DNA from 3 places in the Micromonospora sp. NPDC023644 genome. Region 2 is predicted to be linked to each of the others. Evidence: riboswitches for the same ligand, from Rfam matches in the RefSeq annotation. Region 2 holds a riboswitch; each other region holds the start of a gene.
What was found. Region 2 has a riboswitch for cyclic di-AMP ahead of AB0G08_RS10895 (hypothetical protein). Riboswitches for the same ligand answer to the same signal wherever they lie in the genome.

Region 1 (3,119 bases), on a different contig from region 2:
TGCCGCCGGTCCTGTCCGTGCCGCCGGTCCCGTCCGTGCCGCCGGTCCTGTCCGTGCCGCCGGTCCTGTCCGGGCCGTCCGCGACGGGGCTGCCCGTTCCGCCGCGCCCGCCGCCGAACCGGCCCCGGACCGGGCCGCCGTGGTCGTGCTCGCGGGTCCGGTGCGGCTGCCGGCCGGGTCCGCCTCGCGCCCCGCCGGCCCCCGGGCGCCGCCGCGCGGCTGAGCCGCGTCACCCGCACGGGCCGGCGCCCGTGCCCGCGCCCACCGAACCTCGTCCCCGCACCGCCCGACGGCGGCCCGTGGCGTCACCACGCCGGTCGTCCGGGCGGCGCGTACGCCCCGCCGCCGCACTCGTCCGTGAGGTGCCGACCATGGAGACCGTCCTCTACCAGTTCCTGATCGAGGTGCCGCAGGCCGCCGTCATCTGGTCGGTCCTGCTCCTGCTGGCCCTGACCGTGCTCGCCGTGCTGGTCGCCCGCCCCGAGCGGGCCCGCCCCGTCGACGCTCCGGTCGCGCCGCCGGCCGACGATCCCGCGGCGGAGGTGGCCGACGCGGCCGACCTGCGCCGCTACGCCGAGGAGGTGGCGGTCGCGGCGGCCCGGGCCGCCCGGACCGCCCGGCGGCGACGGGCCGACTGGCTCGCCGCGCAGGAGGAGTCCGACCGGGCCTGGCAGGCGTACGACGAGGCGGAGAGGGCCGCCCGCCGGTTGACCGCGGCCGCCCTCCTGCCCGCCCCGCGCACCCCGCGCACGCCCGCCGAGTACGCCGCCCGGGAGCGCTGGCTGCACCACGCCGCGATGGCCGCCCACTGGCGTGGGGACCTCTCCGCCCGTCAACTCAGCGACGTGTTCGCCCGGCGGGCGGGCTGGGATCCCCGGCGGCACCCGGCCGAGCAGGAGATCGTGCTGGCCCGCGCGGTACGCGACGCGAAGCGCGCCCGCCACCGCGCCGCCGCCGAACGGGAACGGGCGGCGTGGCGCGACGCCGACCTGGCCGCCGAGGCGGCGCGGGCGCTGGCCGTGGAGGCGTACGCCGCGGCGGCCCGGCTCCGGCCGGGCCGGCTCCCCGCGCCGCGGGTGGCGTCCGCCGCGCCCCGGCCCGTGCCCGCGGCACGCTGGCGGCCCGCCCGGGTGGGCTGAGTCGCCGCACGCCGTCCCCGCGACGCCGAGGAATCCTTCGGTGACGCCGGTCACCATGCCGGTGAACCGGTCATCCGGCGCGGCGCGGTCGATTCCCGCCGGGGTTTCGACGCCGATGTCCGCCACTCGTCCCGTTGTCACCCCAAGGGGCGCTCGGAAACGGTCGTCCCATTGAGTCGCGTCAGTGGCGAAGTGCCCGCAAAAATTGCCTCTAGATCAAGGTTTAAGCAGGTGGGACGGGGTTGGCAGGGCCCGGACCGGCCAGTAATGTCGGCGCGTCCGGTGCGGTACCCGATCGCCAGAGGCGACGCCGCGCCGACCCGCCTAATCGTGAACGACGAACCGGGGACCCAGTGCTTGTTGGGGTGAATCCGTGGGCCGTGGCCCGTGGTAGGGCGTTCTTCCCGCCCGAATCCGTCAGCTAACCCGGTCGGCGGTGTCGGAAGGAGTTCCATCCTCATGCCACACCCGTCCACCCCTCGGTTGTTCCGCCGTCTCCACGGCGCCGCGGTGCCCGTGCTCGTCCGTCCGCCGGTCGCGAGCTGACCCACCGGTCACCGTCCGTCGCCCGGCATCCCGGGCGCGTCCCCTGAGTGGTCCACGACCCGCCCGGACGTCCGTCCGCGCGGCGGTCCGCCCTGCCCTCGGCACGGACCGACGACCGCTCACCCCCAGCCCGTGGAGGAAACCGTGAAGCACCACCTCAAGCGACAGCTGCGTCGCCTCACGTCCGAGCGTCCGTACCAGCTGGCCGCCGCGTCCGCAGCGGCGCTCGTGCTGGCGTCGGGCTCCGGCGCGCTGCTGGCCGGCACCGACGAGGCCCCCGCCGCCGCGCAGGCCCTGGTGGCCGCGACCGAACTGCGGGACGACACCGCGGCCTCGCGCAGCCAGGCCCGGGTCGCGACCGCCCCGTCCAGCGCCGCCCCGGCCGCCTCCAGCGCCGCCCCGTCGGCCAGCGCCTCCAGCGCCGCCCCGGACCCGGACGTGACCCGCAAGCCGGCCCCGCCGAAGCCCCCGGCCGACAAGACCCTGGACTACGACTACCAGGCCCAGACCACCTTCTACAACTGCGGTCCGGCGGCCGTCCGGCACGCCCTCAGCGCCGCCGGCATCGCGCGCAGCCAGGACGCCCTCGGCGCCCAGCTGGGCACCGACCAGATGGGCACCGACTCGGCCCAGGACACCACCCGCGTGTTGAACGCGACGGTGAAGGGCGACCCGTACCGCACCCGGATGATCCCGGGTGGCGCCGCCACCCCGGCCCAGATGGACCGTCTCCAGGCCGACGTGGTCGCGGCCATCGGCGACGGGCGGGGCGTCGTGGTGAACGTCGCCGGCAGCGCCACGGACACCGACGGCGGCTGGCACTCCTTCCCCGGCGGGCACTACATCGCCGTGGTGGGCTACCAGGACGAGGGGCGGCTGGTGAAGGTCGCCGACTCGGCGAACCCGGCGACCGCGTCGTACTGGATGAGCACCATCGCCCTGGCGAACTGGGCGGCCACCCGCGGCTACTCCGCCTGAGCGACAGCGTCGGGCGTCGGCTCCCCGTGCCGGGGGTCGGCGCCCGTTGTCGTGTCCGGGTCAGGGCCCTCGCCCGCGGCGTCCCGTGGTGGCACACTGCGCCCCATGGTCGATGAATCGGGTGACCGGGACGGCCGGCGGGTGCTTCTGCTGCTGCACGGGATGGGCGCCACCGGCGAGGTGTGGCTGCCCTGGGCGCCGCTGCTCGAGCGTCGCTGGGCGGGGCGGTGGCTGGCGCCGGACCTCGCCGGCCACGGCTGGTCGCCGCCGCTGCCGGCGTACTCGTTCCCGGGGCTGGCCGCGCGGATCTCCACGGGGCTTTCGGCGGGGGACCGGCTCGTCGTGCTGGGGCACTCCCTCGGCGGGGTGGTCGGCCTGGCACTGGCCGCCCGGAGCGCCGGGCTGCCGGTCGACGCCGTGGTGGGGCTCGGCATCAAGGCCGTCTGGTCGCCGGCG
Region 2 (3,119 bases):
CCGAGCGCCACCGCACCCCGGCCCGCCTAACGTATGAAACCCATATCACGTATCCCTTGACGTATCTTGCGTTGCGTGTGACGGTGGTGGCAGCCCGCGTCCAGCGTCGGCCCGGGTGACCAGGCCGTTCACGTGAGGTAGCGAGGTGTGGGATGAGTCGTCCCGGATCGCCAGGCACTCAACCGGGCCCGGAGCGGACGCTCCCGGTGTCGACCGCGGGCGATGCCCCGGCCGACGTCGGCACCCCGTTCGCCGCCCCCGCGAGTCCCGAGCAGGCGCTCGCCGAGCTGCACGCCGGCAACCGGCGGTTCGTGACCGGCGCCCCGCGCCACCCCAACCAGGACGCCGGGCACCGCGCCGCGGTCGCCGACGGGCAGCACCCCTTCGCGGTGATCGTCGGCTGTTCCGACTCCCGGCTCGCGGCCGAGATCATCTTCGACCGGGGCCTGGGTGACCTCTTCGTGGTCCGCACCGCCGGGCACACCATCGGCCCCGAGGTGCTGGGCAGCGTGGAGTACGCCGTCACGGTCCTGGGCACGCCGCTGGTGGTGGTGCTCGGGCACGACTCCTGCGGGGCCGTCCAGGCGGCGCGGGCGGCGGACGCCACCGGCACCCCGCCGGTCGGGCACCTGTGCGCCGTGGTCGACGCGGTGGTGCCCAGCCTGCGCCGGGCCGCCGCCGAGGGCGTGGACGACATCGACCGGATCGTCGACATCCACATCGCGCACACCGTCGAGGCGATGCTGGGCCGCTCCGCCGTGCTCGCCGCCGAGGTGGCCGCCGGTCGCTGCGGGGTGGTCGGCATGTCGTACCGGCTGACCGCCGGCGAGGTGCGGACGGTGGCCGCGGTGCCCTCCCGCGCGGTCGACGCGCCGGAGCCGGCGGCCAGCGCCGCGCTCGCCTGACACCCTCCGCCGCCCGGCCTACCCCGCGGCGCCCTGCCGCGCCTCGCTGCGCCGCGTCTCGCAGTGCCGTGCCCGGCCGTGCCGTGTCCCGGCGCGAGGGCCCGTCTCCCGCCCGTTCCTGCCTGCGGCCTGTCCCGACCCGCCGTTCCCGCGGCGGGCGGTCCCACGCGACGACAGGGCCGCCCCGCCGACGACACAGGGCCGCCCCGCGTCCGGCGGGGCGGCCCTGGGGGTGGGTCTCGGCTAGAGCAGTGAGACGTGCACGTGGTCGGTGTGGTTCGACGGGCCGCTGTAGGACTTCCAGCCGGTCGCCGGGAACCAGATCTGCCGGTTCCAGATCACGTAGTAGATGCCGAGCCGGTCGGCGTTACGGACCAGGAACGCGGTCAGGTTGTTGCCGTACATGTATGTGTCGTCGTTGTGCCAGGGGGAGAAGCCGCTGCGTTGCAGCGACCAGTCGCAGGCCCGGCCCTTCGGATGCTCGTACGGCCCGCCGGAGCGGTAGCAGCCGACGAACCGGTTGAAGCCGGCCCGCCTGACCTCCTTGTACATGTGCAGGGTGCGCGCGGTGATTCGGCCGGAGGTGGTCGGGTCGTCCTCGGTGGCTGACAGCGGCCGCCAGTCGCCGTCGGCCGTGCGACCCGGCGCCATCCGAGCCACCGGCGAGGTGGCGACCACCTTGCCGCTGGTCAACCCCCTGCCGCCGACCAGCGCGAGCGCCTTCTCCGCCTCGCGCTTGCCACGCGCCAGTTCGTTCTTCAGCTTCTGCTGCTCGCGCACCTCGGCGTCGACCGCCAGCTTGGCCTGCTTGGCGCGGTCCCTGATCGCGTTCACCTCGGCCAGCTTCTTGGAGTTGACCAGGTTGATCTCGTCGAGGGCGGCGGCGCGGCGGACGAACGAGTCGGGGCTGGCGGTGTCCAGCAGCATCGACACCGCGCCGATCCGCCCGGTTCGGTAGGACTGGGCGGCGATCTGGCTCACCTGCGGGGCCAGCGCGTCCAGCTCGGCCTGTGCCCGGTCGACCTCCAGGGCCAGTTCGAGCTGGCGCTCTTCCGACTTCTTCAGCTTCGCCTGGGCCTGCACATAGGACCGGTTGCGGGCCTCGATCAGGTCGTCGAGCAGCTTGGGCTCGTTGTCCCCGTGCCCGGAGGGCTTGGGCGGGGTGGGCGCGGCCGCCGCCGGGAGGGGCCCGGCAAAGACCGCCAGGGCGGCGAGCACGGCCACCACGGGCGTCAACCAGCGGCGTAGGGGTGCCGTCACAGTTTTCCCTTCCGTCGACCGCCGACCGGGTTAGCTGACGGGTTCGGGGCGGAAGTGGCCCCTACCGCTGTCGCGGATTCACCCCACGTACCTGGGTCCCCGGCTCGCCTGGCGGCGATTGGGCGGCGGCACCGCAGGCGCCGCTGCGCGCCTTCGGCGGTGACCGGCAGCGAGGTTACCTGAGAGCACTCCCGGGGATCTACGTCCCTAAGCCGACTAAATGCGTTATTTCGTGATGGCGGAGGGTGAGCAGTGACGCGTTTATCAGGTCGGACGTCCTGTTCGGTCACGCTGAGGAGTGTCACCATGCGGTGTCCGTGCTCCTGTTCCGACCGGGCCATCCGCCGGGAGCGGCGGACGGCGCGTCCGCGGCGCGCGGCCCGCTGAGCGCCTCCAGCGCCTCGGACCGGTCGGCCGCCGGCCGGGGCGCCGGCGCGGGCGCGGACGCCGCGCGGTCGGTGGCGTCCCCGCCGCGCCGGCCCGCCGCGGTCACCACGGCCGCCAGCCCGGTGGTCAGCGGCACGGCGGCGATCAGGCCCAGGGTGGCGACCGCGCTGCGGACGATCTCCTGAGCCAGGAACTCGCTGGTGAGGATCTGGGTCACCGCCCGCGAGTCGGCGGTCAGCAGGAGCAGCACCGGCAGCGAGGCGCCGGCGTACGCCAGCACGATGGTGTTCACCGTCGAGGCGATGTGCGCCCGGCCGACCCGGGTCGCCGCCCGGTAGAGCTGCATCCGGGACAGCCCGGGGTTGGCGTGCGCCAGCTCGGTGACCGTGGCGGCCTGGGTGACCGTGACGTCGTCGAGCACGCCGAGGGAACCGATGATGATCCCGGCCAGCAGCAGGCCGTGCAGGTCGACGTCGGCCTGGTACATCGACAACGTGGTGGCGTCCTCGCTGCCGAACCCGGTCAGGTGGGTCGCGGCGGTGGCGATCGTGCCGAGGACGCCGGTCA
Region 3 (3,119 bases), on a different contig from region 2:
TCGCAGGAGATGTCGCTCGGGCACTCCAGCCCGTCGGGCCGCGCGAGCTTGCGCAGGTTCAGCCGGTCCAGCCAGGAGCGGTCCGGCTGGACCGCGACGCCGGCCAGCGTGACCCGCTGCCCGTCGTCGGTCAGCCGGCTGTCGCCCGTGGCGATGGTGGCGTACACCTCGTTGGCGAAGGCCGCCGCGGCGTCGGCGCTGTCCGCGCCGGAGTACCGGGCCACCGCGCCGTACCAGGCCGCCGGGTCGGTGCCGGCGCCGACCGGGGCGCCGATCTCCTTCTGGTACGCGGCCAGCAGCGCCGCGCCGCCCCGGATGTTCGCCGTGACGTCCGTCCGCAGCGCCTCCTCGCTGGCGCCGGTCAGCTCCGCGGCGGCGTCGAGCGTCCGGAGCGCCGCCTCGTCGGGCGGCGCAGCGGCCGGCGGCTCGTGCGCCTCGGCCAGGGACCGGCGGGAGTCGTCGCCGCGCGGGTCCTCGGTGCCCTCGTCGTGGTGGGTGCCACCGGACAGGGCGGCGACGTGCTCGGCGTCGGTGAGGTGCATGGGTCCGTAGCCGCCGCTGGTGCTCGGCGTGCCGGCGTTGGTGTCCCAGCGGGACTGCAGGTAGGAGACCCCGAGCAGGACGCTCTCGGGCACGCCGTACTCGGTCGCCGCGGCGGCGTACTGCTGCTGCCGGTCGGTCGCCGGCGACGCGGCGGCGGATCCGGCGGCGGTGAGCGGCGTCGCCGCCAGGGCGGCGGCCACGGCCGCGGCCAGCAGGACGCGTCTGCTCCTTGATGTCGCTGACAGGTGCATCAGACCCCCAGTTCGGACGGGCAAAGATGGGGCCACCTTCGCCCCGTCCGCCGCCTCGGGTCAATACCTTTCCGCCCGACACTTCAAAAGGAAGGAAACTCTCGTCGTCCGGGTTGCGGATCCGCCCGCCCGGATGAGTACGGAGTGTCACCGCCCGAAGGGTTGCGGATCGATAACGGTCGTCTCTACTCTGGTCCTTCGTCGGCCGGTGACAATCCGTCCAACCAGGGCGGTGACGGTCCGGCACCGCCGAGTCGCTCCCGAGCGAGCCGGGGACCCAGGTTCCCCGGGGTGAATCCGCAGTCCCTGCGGTAGGGCGCCCCTTCCCGCCCGAACCCGTCAGCTAACCCGGTAGGCGGTACGGAAGAAGGAGTACGGACCCCGGTGGCACACCATGCCCCGCGGCCACCGTCGACCCGGTCGGCCCTCGCCGACCCGGTGACGGCTGCGCCGCGCCCACGCTGGTACCGCTGCACCACCGCCCTCGCCGCCCTGGCCGCGTTCGCCGTCGTCCTGACCGGCGGCGCCACGGCGGCCCACGCCGAACCGACGGTCGCCGAGATCGAGCGACAGATCGACGAGGACTGGAACAAGCTCGAACCGATCATCGAACGGCACAACGCCACCCGACAGGACCTGGCCGCCAGGCGGAAGCAGGCCGACGCGCTCGCCGCGCAGATCGGGCCGCTGGAGAAGCAGGTCGACCAGGCGATGGAGAAGGTGGCCGCGCTGGCCGCCCGCGCCTACAAGGGCGAGAACGTCTCCGTCGTCAACGCCCTGCTGGGCAGCCGCTCGCCGAGCGAGATGCTCGGGCAGCTCGAACTGCTCGACCGGTTCGCCCAGCACCAGCAGCAGGACGTGCGGCAGGTCGCCCAGCTGCGCGACCGGCTGGCCGGGAAGAAGGCGCCGCTGGACGAGATGGTCGTCCAGCTCAGCCGCACCGAGGCCCAGCTCGCGGCGAAGAAGAAGCAGATCAACGCCGAGATCGACCGGTTGCAGAAGCTGCGGCTGCGGGTCTACGGCAACGGTGGCGGCGGGCCGCTGCGCCCCGCCCCCTGCCCGGCCGGCTACCCCGGCGGGGCGGCCGGCACCGCCGTGAAGTTCGCCTGCGCCCAGATCGGCAAGCCCTACGTCTGGGGCGCCGAGGGGCCGAACTCGTACGACTGCTCCGGGCTGATGCTCGCCGCCTGGGCGAAGGCCGGGGTCTCGCTGCCGCACAACGCCGCGCAGCAGCGCCGGGCCACCGCGACCGTCAGCCGGGGCGAGCTGCGCCCGGGTGACCTCGTCTTCTACTACAGCGACCTGCACCACGTCGGCATGTACGTCGGCGGGGGCTGGGTGGTGCACGCCTCCCGCGCCGGGGTGCCGATCAGGATGAAGAAGGTCGACGACGGCCCGATCCACAGTTACGGCCGGCCCGGCTGACATGCCCGGAGGGCCCCTGTCCGGCGGGGGCCCTCCGCCCGGCCGAGGGTCGGGTCAGCGGGTCGGCCAGGTGCGCCAGTGCTGCCAGGAGCGGCTCGGGGTCGGCCCGCGCTGGCCCTGGTAGCGCGAGCCGTAGACGGCCGAGCCGTACGGGTGCTGCGCCGGCGACGAGAGCCGGAAGATGCAGAGCTGGCCGATCTTCATGCCCGGCCAGAGGGTGATCGGCAGGTTGGCCACGTTCGACAGCTCCAGGGTCACGTGGCCGGAGAAGCCCGGGTCGATGAAGCCCGCCGTGGAGTGGGTGAGCAGGCCCAGCCGGCCCAGGCTCGACTTGCCCTCCAGGCGGCCGGCGAGCTGATCGCCGAGCGAGATGACCTCCAGCGTCGAGGCGAGCACGAACTCGCCCGGATGCAGCACGTACGGCTCGCCCTCCGGCACCTCGACCTTCGACGTGAGGTCGTCCTGCTGCTGCGCGGGGTCGATGTGGGTGTAGAGGTGGTTGTTGAAGACCCGGAAGAGATTGTCCAGGCGTACGTCGATGCTGGAGGGTTGCACCAGCGCGGGCTCGAACGGCTCCAGCGCGAGCGTCCCCGCCTCGATCTCGGAGGCCAGGTCGCGGTCGGAGAGCAGCATCCGCACACCTTAGCGAGCGACGCGCGTGACCTGCGTGTCGGAGTGCGTCTTCGTACGTTTGTTCGATAGAATGCCGGCATGGCTTCCTGGTCCGAATTCGCCGCCGACGAGCCCCGCCTCGCCGACGGGATCCGCCTTCTCATGCAGCAGTACGGGCCGGGCTTCGGCTACCTGGCCACCGTCCGCGCCGACGGCGGTCCCCGGGTGCACCCGGTCTCCCCGGTGATCACCGACGAGGGGCTCTTCTGCTTCGTCGTCGACTCGCCC

Region 1: another riboswitch for cyclic di-AMP. It lies ahead of AB0G08_RS14700 (C39 family peptidase); the one in region 2 lies ahead of AB0G08_RS10895 (hypothetical protein).
Region 3: another riboswitch for cyclic di-AMP. It lies ahead of AB0G08_RS03850 (NlpC/P60 family protein); the one in region 2 lies ahead of AB0G08_RS10895 (hypothetical protein).

Annotation. Positions count from the first base shown of each region.
Region 1 covers NZ_JBFABA010000015.1:110,315-113,433, reverse strand. The annotation lists gene AB0G08_RS14710 (hypothetical protein) at 1-223, shown strand, start outside; gene AB0G08_RS14705 (hypothetical protein) at 372-1,139, shown strand; cyclic di-AMP (ydaO/yuaA leader) riboswitch at 1,451-1,590, shown strand; gene AB0G08_RS14700 (C39 family peptidase) at 1,818-2,663, shown strand; gene AB0G08_RS14695 (alpha/beta hydrolase) at 2,769-3,119, shown strand, end outside.
Region 2 covers NZ_JBFABA010000010.1:75,224-78,342, reverse strand. The annotation lists gene AB0G08_RS10900 (carbonic anhydrase) at 153-905, shown strand; gene AB0G08_RS10895 (hypothetical protein) at 1,149-2,165, opposite strand; cyclic di-AMP (ydaO/yuaA leader) riboswitch at 2,169-2,300, opposite strand; gene AB0G08_RS10890 (YibE/F family protein) at 2,467-3,119, opposite strand, start outside.
Region 3 covers NZ_JBFABA010000003.1:189,177-192,295, forward strand. The annotation lists gene AB0G08_RS03845 (peptidoglycan recognition family protein) at 1-794, opposite strand, end outside; cyclic di-AMP (ydaO/yuaA leader) riboswitch at 1,032-1,166, shown strand; gene AB0G08_RS03850 (NlpC/P60 family protein) at 1,179-2,219, shown strand; gene dcd (dCTP deaminase) at 2,274-2,852, opposite strand; gene AB0G08_RS03860 (pyridoxamine 5'-phosphate oxidase family protein) at 2,931-3,119, shown strand, end outside.